Regions from separate parts of the Mesorhizobium sp. M0037 genome, predicted to be linked through region 2. Evidence: predicted binding sites of a transcription regulator. Region 2 holds the regulator's gene; the other holds the start of a gene.

Region 1 (4,304 bases), on a different contig from region 2:
TCGATGCGGAAACGGTCATTGCCGCGATAATCCGGCGCCATGCCTAGCCGCAAATTAGCGCCGAAACGGTCTTTCAGTTGACGGACCAATGCCAGGGGATCGTCGGCATTCGCCGAGAGATCCGGCAGCACCGCCAGCGACAGCAGGTCGCCCCATTCGAGCAGGTCGCTGCGCTGGAGAAGGGTCGCGCCCTTCTCGTTTTCATCGCGCAAATTGGCTTGCGTCAGCATGCGGCAGAGATGGCCCCAGCCCTTGCGGTTCTGCGGATAGGCGAGAATGTCCGGCGTGCCGTCGCCGAACACCAGGCGGCAACCGGGGTGATAGGCGAGCTTCTCGACCTTGGCCTGCTGCCAGGCGCGCACGACGCCGGCCACCGTGTTGCGGTCTGCCAGTCCGATCGAGGAAAAGCCGAGGAATTTGGCCGCCACCACCAGCTCCTCCGGCTTGGAGGCGCCGCGCAGGAAGGAGAAGTTCGACTGGATGCCGAATTCCGCATAGGGGATGACGGTCAGCGCGTTCATGCGAAGACCCCATGCATGAACCAGCGCGGCGGCACCTGCGGGTTGCCATAGAGGCCTTGCCGGTAGAGCCAGTAGCGGCGGCCGTCGGCATCCTCGATCCGGAAATAGTCACGCGTCGATGTGAGCGGATCGCTTGACGTTTCACGCCACCATTCCGGCGCGATGCGTTCCGGCCCCTCGGCGCGCGCGACCCGGTAGAGCGCGCGGCGCCAGCGGAAATTCATCGGCGGACCCTCAGGCATTTCGGTGGCCGGCACCTCGATCGGCTCGGGCGAACGGAACAGCCGGATCGGCCGTTCCGGCGGGAAGATGGTTGCGCGCGGCGCGTCTTTCGAGCCCGGCTTCCTGAGCGGTGTTTTGCGTTGTGGCGCTTCCGAGAACGGGATGGTGGCGATGGCGCGCTCCGGCAGATGGCTCTCGAGGGCGACCGGTTTCAGCACCGCACTGTCGCCGAGCCTGGCGCGGATGCGGTCGGCAAAGAGTGCCATGTCGGCGCCGTCATCCTCGGCCTCGCCGGTCAAATCGGCCTGCTGCATGTCGAAGCCGGCGGCCGCCAGCACCGAAAGCCGAACCAGGTCGAAGCCGTAGCCGGCATCGATGTCCTGTTCGAGCGCGGCCAGCCGCTCATGGAACAGGCGCTGGATCAGCTTCGGTTCGCGCAGCGGACGCGAGGTGCCGACAGCGATGCGGCTGACGGCGCCGTCGACGCGAAACAACAGCAGCGCCAGCATCCTTGCGCCCTCGCCGCGGCGTTCGAGATCGGCCTTCAGCGTCACCGCCAGCAAGAGCACCAGCCGTTCGATCTCGGCGGTCAGCACGACCGGCTCGGCCAGGTGGCGTTCGACCGAAAGCGAGGCCACCGGCAGGCGCGGCGATACCGCCTCGTCGAGGCGGCCGAGCGCCTGGTCAAGACGCAACAGCAAGGTCGCGCCGAAACGGCGGGCGAGCGGCGCTCGCGGCGCTGCCATGACCGCGCCGGCGGTGCGCAGACCGACGCTTTCCAGGCTGGCGCGGATATCGGCCTCGATGCGCAGTGCGGCCAGCGGCAAGGGGGCGAGCAGCGCTTCCTCCTCGCCGGAGACAACGATGCGGTCGCCGCAAAAGCGCGCTGCCGCCCAGGCTGCACCCGGCGTCGCGGCCAACCCGGCGCGGACATCGAAACCCTGCTGGAAAAACCGCGCAAGGATGTCGTCCAGCATGGCGCGCTCGCCGCCGAACAGGTGGGTACAGCCGGTGACGTCGAGATAAAGCCCGTCGACGCCGTCAAGCGCCACCAGCGGCGTATAGCGGTCGCACCAGTCGGCGAGGCCTTCGAGCAGCCGGCGGTCGGCCTCCGGATCGGCCTCGACAATGTCGATCGAGGGATGCATGGCACGGGCGTCGGCAATGCCCATGCCAGGCTTCAGATGCAGCGCCTCAGCCCGCTCGTCGAGGGCCGATATGCGCTGGGCGTTGCGGTCGCGATGGCTGATCACGAGCGGGAAATGATCCGAAGGCCGGGAACGCCACGACCGTCCCAGGCGCTGGCGCAGGATCCGTTCGGCCGCCAGATGCGGGAACCACAGCGACAGAATTCTCTGGCCGTTTTTCGCGGGGCTTTCTTTCTTCGAATGCGTGTTCATCGGGGTTCCACTCCAGTGTGAATTGTCCAGGCAGAGCGGTGCGGCTCTTGCCGATGCTGACGGTGAAGGCAGGGTGGCCGATCGACCCGGCAAGCGGCCCGGCGATCGTCCGGCGCGATGTCGCTGGTGCAGCCGACACGATGAGGCGCACCGGGGCGGCGGTCGGCTCGGCTTCGCCGGCCTGGCGCAGCAGGAATACCGGCCGGCCGGCGTTTTGGGCGCGCGCGTGCAGCCGGCGCGTCGCGGTGAGGTCGAGCCGCTGCGGGCTGCCACGGATTTCGAGGATGATTGCGGCGAGCGCCGTCATCTTGGCGGCCTCCTCGGCTACCCACAGCGCATCGGTGAGTTTCGGCGCCTCGGAAAACAGCAACTGCTCCGGTGCGATACCGAACATGCCCTGCAATCCCCTGGCATAGGGAAAGCCGGCCTCGCGAAAAATCTCCGACGTGCCGATCCACAGCACGGGCAAGGGCTGGCCCTTGAGGATCAGGCTGACAAGCGACAGCACAAAGCCTGCGACGGCCCCGGCATTGCGGGTCTCAAGGCCATGGATTTCGCTCAAGGCAGCTTTCGGAAGGCCGCCGCTGAGGGCCGCATCGAGGCGTTCGATGCCGGTGGCCAGGAAAGCATCCGGCGAAGCTGCGGCAAGCCCGCGCCGGATGATGGTAACATCGGAATCGGGTTCAGGCGCGGCGTGGAGACAGCCCTCAGCACGCGCACGAGGTCGCTCGCCGGCCGGCACGGCCAGGCGCTCGGGCAGCGTTCCCTCGATCTTCGCGATCTGGCGGCGCAGGGCAAAAACAGTCTCCCGCGCCACGGCTGATGTCGCCATGACGGTCAATTTCTCTCATAATTGTTCCTGTTATGTTCCTATAGATTCCAGAGGGTGCCGAAAGAGTCAAGCGGAGTCAGAAGGAATTTATTCCTTGATCAAAGGTGGCGAGGCCAACCTTGGACTTTGGTCGCAGCCATTCGGCGCAAAGAAACAGTCATCGGCCAGGTACCCGTCCATTTGCCGAGTCCGGAGGGAAAGCCTATATGCCGGGATCAAAGGACAAAGCATGGCCCGCATCTACAAGACCCGCACCTGGCACGATGAACTCTCGCCCTCGATCGAGGAGATGGAGTTTCTGGCGCTGGAGGCGTACGCGCATCTGCCCGACGATTTCCGCAAGCTGACCGGCGAGATCGTCATCATGATCGCCGAATTCCCGACCGACGAGATCATGGACGATCTGTCGCTGGAGACGCCGTTCGATCTGCTTGGCCTGTTCGAGGGCCGCGGCATCGCCGAGCGCTGGAACCCGCAGACCGGCGAAGGCCCGAACCGCATCACCCTCTACCGCCGCGCCATCCTCGACTACTGGGCCGAGAACGAAGAGACGCTGGGCGACATCGTCACCCACGTGCTGATCCACGAGATCGGCCACCATTTCGGCCTGTCGGATGATGATATGGAGAAAATCGAAGAGGCGGCGGAGTGAGGCTGCGCCGATATTCAGGTGAAGCCGGCCTGCGAACGGCAGCTTCCTGCGCTTCCGGTGCTCGCGTACTTTAAGTACGCTCCGCTCCGGTTCTCGGAAACCACTGTTCTCGGCTCGGCCTGACCTGAATCTCGACACAGCCTGCGTCCGTGCCTGGCAAAGCCTACCAGTCGCTCAGCTTGGTATCCGGCCCGTATTCCTGGCCGTCGATATCCTTCACCACCGCCTGGCCGCAGCGCATCGATTTGGTCTTCTTGTCATAGGCGTAGGTCGGCGAGCCGTACAAATGCCAGCCCTTGTTCAGCGCCGCGGTTACCTTGTGACAGAAGGTGGAATCATCGGGGGCGGACAGAAAGCGGTAGAGTCTCATGGGTCAGGTCCTGTCGTAAGTTCTGTCTTGTAGGGCGGGGTATTCCGAAGCCGGCTTAGGCAATCATGCGCCGATGGCGGCGGCCTTCGCCAGCAATTTCTCGGCCTGCGCCAGATGCAGCCGCTCGACCATCCTGCCGTTCAGAGCAATCACGCCCTTGCCGGCATTTTCCGGCAAGGCGAAGGCATCCTTCACCGCATGCGCCTCGGCGAGAGCTTCGGGCGCGGGCGCAAAGGCGCGGTTGGTGGTTTCGATCTGGGCGGGGTGGATCAGCGTCTTGCCATCGAACCCCATGGCAGCGGCTTCC
Region 2 (4,304 bases):
ACGTGGCCGGGGCACGAAGGAAGGCGAAGGCGCCGAGGCAAGCGTCAGCGAACGCTCGCTGTTTGCCGATAGTCCCTATGCCGAGCCGCTGCCCCTCGCGCTGCCTGAGCCGCATCCCGGCGTCGCTCCTGCGCTGCCCGGTCACGCGTTGCCGGCGCAAGTCACAGCGCCCGGATCTATCGCCCGTCTGCGCAGACGGCTTCGCCGTCCGTCATGGCCCGCGCTCCGCCGCAGCCTTGCCGTGGCCGCCAACACGGAGCTCGACCGGGGCGTCGCCTTCCTGCTGGTGCCGGTTTTCCTGGCGGCCGGCGTCATCATTTATTTCTCGCTGGCCGGCGAGCCCGGCTTTGCGCAGCCAATCGCCATTGTGGTGCTGGCGACATGTTGCGCTGTCGCCACGCGACCTCGGCCGAGGACGCATCTGTTCTGCATGGCCGCGATGCTGTGCGCGCTCGGCGTCGTCGCCGCCAAAGTCGAGACCTGGCGCGCCGGAACGCAGATGCTCGGCTCCGAGATCCAGACACGGCTGACCGGCCGCGTCGTCAGTCTCGAACAGATGGAGAGCGGGCGCATCAGGCTGACGCTTGACGTGGTTTCGACCGCTTACCCCAAGCTGCGCTACGCCCCGGAGCGGGTCAGGCTCTCGGCGCGGACCGTTCCCGCCGATATGACCGCCGGCTCCCTGATCACCGGCTATGCCAGGCTGTTGCCGCCGACCGGTCCGGTGCGGCCGGAGAGCTACGATTTCTCCTTCGACAGCTATTTCACCGGTATCGGCGGCAGCGGCTTCTTTCTCGGCAATCCGAAAACCATTGCTACGCAGGGACCGCCGCCGCTGACCGCGCGGCTTTCCTCGGCAATCGAGAACGCGCGCGAAAACATTGCCGACCATATCAGGGGCAAGATCGGCGGCGCCGAAGGCGAGATTGCCGCGGCGCTGATTGTCGGCGTGCGCGCCGGCATCCCGGACGAGGTCAACGAAGCGATGCGGCGCACCGGCATCTACCACATCATCTCCATCTCCGGCCTGCATATGGCGCTGGTTGCCGGCACCATCATGGCGTTGCTGCGCGGCGCCTTTGCGCTGTTTCCGGATTTCTCCTCGCGCCGGCCGGTGAAGAAATATGCAGCAGTGGCAGCACTCGTCTCCATCGCCGCCTATCTCGTCATTTCAGGCATCGTGGTGGCTGCCGAGCGCAGTTTCATCATGCTGGCGGTCATGCTTGTCGCCGTGCTGTTTGATCGCGCCGCACTCACCATGCGCAATCTGGCGATCTCCGCCATGGCCGTCATCCTGGTGTCGCCGCACGAGGTGGTCGGTCCCAGCTTCCAGATGTCGTTTGCCGCCACTGCCGCCCTTGTCGGCGCCTATGCCGGCTGGGCCGATTACCGCGCCGACAAGGTGAGAACGCCACCGGCAAAGCGCTCCTTCGTCGGCTTCCTGTCGCGAAAATTCGCGCTGGCCATGGGCGGCCTCGCCATGACCTCGATCATCGCCGGCAGTGCAACCTTGCTGTTCGCCATCTGGCATTTTCAGCGTGTGTCGCCGCTCAGCCTGATCGCCAATCTGGCCGTGATGCCGATTGTATCGTTGATCGTCATGCCGTTTGCCGTGCTCAGCGCGCTGGCGATGCCGTTCGGCGCCGACGGACCGTTCCTCTATGTGATGGGCAAAGGCCTGACGGCGATGATCGCTATATCGGCCTGGATTTCCGAGCGCTCGCCGGTCGACGCCGTCGGGCTGATCTCCATCCGCTCGGTGCTGTTAGTGGCGGTCGCCCTCGTCATCGCCACCATGGCCACCACCTGGCTCAGGTTGGCGGCCGTGCCTTTCGCGCTGGCCGGCCTGTTGACGGTGCCGCAGGTGCTTACGCCAGACGTGCTCATATCCGAGGATGCGCATCTGGTGGCCATGCCGATCGGTGGCGGCGAACTCGCCCTCAACCGCGAACGCTCCAACGAATTCACCACGGACAATTGGAAACGGGCGCTGCGGGCCGAAACCATTATCCCACCTGAGATTTTCGAGGCAACAGATACGCGGTTCGATCTCGATCCGCTCGATCTGACGCCCGGCTCGCCCTTCTATTGCACCGGCGATCTCTGTATCGCCCGGCACCCTTCCGGAGCCATTGTAGCGCTTGCGAAAGACCGCAAGACGGCGCGGCCGGCCTGTGCCTTCGCGAGCCTGATCGTCATCGATGACGCCACCGCCTACAATCCGTGCCGCGACCCGCTGGTGCTGGTCGTGACGAAGAAACAGCTGGCCCGCGACGGCAGCGCCGCCGTCTTCTTCGATCCGCAATCGGCAGCTGCAGCGCCAACCATCCGCTCGCCGTCGACAAGCCGTATCGCCCCTGGCACGAGCAACGCCGCTTCTCCCGCGAAGCGCGCGGCCTGCCGCCTTACAACCAGCGTGAAAAGTACAAACCCAAGCCGGCTCAGTAGCGCCGGATCAATCCGACAAGCTTGCCCTGCACCTTCACCCTGTCCGGTCCAAAAATGCGGGTCTCGTAGGCCGGGTTGGCGGCTTCCAGGGCGATCGAGGCGCCCTTGCGGCGGAAGCGTTTCAGGGTCGCTTCCTCATCGTCGACCAACGCCACCACGATCTCGCCGGGGCTGGCTGTGTCGGCATTGCGGATGATGACCGTGTCGCCATCGAAAATGCCGGCCTCGATCATCGAATCGCCCTTGACCTCGAGCGCGTAGTGTTCGCCGCCCATGATCATATCGGGCGGCACCGAGATCGAATGGGTCTGATGCTGGATGGCGTCGATCGGCACGCCGGCGGCGATGCGTCCCATAACCGGGATTGAAATCGCGGAAACGGCATCGTCATTGCCGGCCGACATCGAACGCGACGGCGAGCCCGGCTTGATCTGGCGGCCGAGACCGCCTTGGCCCAACGCGCCTTGTCCTTGGCCGCCTTGCCCTTGGCCGGTTTGACCAAGACTGCCCTGAATGATGCTCGGCGAAAACTTCCTCGCCGCATTGAGGCCTGGTGCGATCGAGTCGGGCAGCCGCAGCACTTCCAGCGCGCGCGCCCGGTTCGGCAGCCGGCGAATGAAACCGCGCTCCTCAAGCGCCGTGATCAGGCGGTGGATGCCGGACTTGGAGGCGAGGTCGAGCGCTTCCTTCATCTCGTCGAAGGACGGCGGGATTCCGCTCTCCTTCAGGCGTTCATGGATGAACATCAGAAGCTCATGTTGTTTGCGCGTCAGCATCGCGGCCCCCAAGGGTTCTGAAACCAGAATCAGAAAAAACAAACCCAGAACAAACACTATCTGTTCCAGTTGTGTTCCGCAACCTTTTAAAGTTTAATGAATGTGTTGACGTTTTGTTCAGCGTAACGTTCGGCGCTGCGAGCGCCGCCTGCGCCCAGTTGCCAGCAACGGGGTGAAACGAAGACAAAGTGCCCTGCGTCGTCGGCTACGATCGCCGCTTCCTTTTCGGACGGGGCTGCGCAGCATCCGCGCGGGGTTCTCTCTGGGCATAGACCCGCAGCGTGTAGCCGATGTGAGCGGTCATCAGAGTTTTCGCACGTTCGACGTCGCGATCGAGGGCCGCTTCCATCAGGGCGGTATGGTGTTCGATCGCCACGGCGTCGCGCAGGGCCGCCACGGCCTTCCGGTGTCCGTCCGTGCGGCCGGCGGCGGCGCGCAGCGTCGGGGCCAGACCCAGAAAGCGGTGATGGCGATGCAATTGGTCGGAAATCGTTGCATTGAAGCGCAGCAGCCAGCTGGATGTCGCGGCACTGAGCAGCGCCGCATGGAAGGCATCGTGTTTTTCGTACCACGCGTCGACCGCATCATCCGATGGATCGTCGAGAACAGACCCGCACCGTGAGAGACGATAGTGGGCGGCAACGACCGCGTCTTCCCACTCACGGTCGCCCTTCTCGATCGATTCCACCAGCAGGGGCAGTTCGACCACCAGCCGCGCACGCGCCAAATCCTCGAGCTCCGCCCGAGAGACGGGAGCGACCGCAAACCCGCGGTTGCTGATGGCGGTCACAAGCCGTTCCGCCTCCAGCCGCGACAGCGCCTCGCGCAACGGCGTCCAGCCGATGCCGTAGGTGTTGCGCAGCGTGCTCAGCTTCAACGGCGCGGCAGGCGCCAGCCGGGTCGCAAGAATATCGCGCCTGAGCAGGCGATAGGCCACTTCCGTCTTCGAGGTCTGCTCGTCATCCAGCATCGTGATCCATCAGACATAAACGCTCGGGCGGATCATTATATATCAAAGCCTTTCAGTGGGTGAATTATATATAATGTTTGACAGTTCAAGGGCGACCACTCAAGATCGCC

What was found. The regulator LexA, encoded in region 2, represses DNA repair genes until DNA is damaged. The targets are predictions, from matches to a motif close to TGTTCNNNNTGTGTTCNG.
Region 1: a site for LexA is predicted at 2,998-3,015, ahead of NKJ78_RS28360 (ImuA family protein). Genes of this name have one in related genera too.

The regions. Positions count from the first base shown of each region.
Region 1 is NZ_JAMYVB010000027.1:902-5,205, reverse strand. Features, by position in the region: gene NKJ78_RS28370 (error-prone DNA polymerase) at 1-521, opposite strand, end outside; gene NKJ78_RS28365 (DUF6504 family protein) at 518-1,996, opposite strand; gene NKJ78_RS28360 (ImuA family protein) at 1,938-2,975, opposite strand; gene NKJ78_RS28355 (metallopeptidase family protein) at 3,205-3,627, shown strand; gene NKJ78_RS28350 (DUF1737 domain-containing protein) at 3,791-3,997, opposite strand; gene NKJ78_RS28345 (HpcH/HpaI aldolase/citrate lyase family protein) at 4,061-4,304, opposite strand, start outside.
Region 2 is NZ_JAMYVB010000001.1:757,739-762,042, forward strand. Features, by position in the region: partial or broken gene NKJ78_RS03970 (ComEC/Rec2 family competence protein) at 1-2,448, shown strand, start outside; gene lexA (transcriptional repressor LexA) at 2,442-3,224, opposite strand; gene NKJ78_RS03980 (GntR family transcriptional regulator) at 3,430-4,194, opposite strand.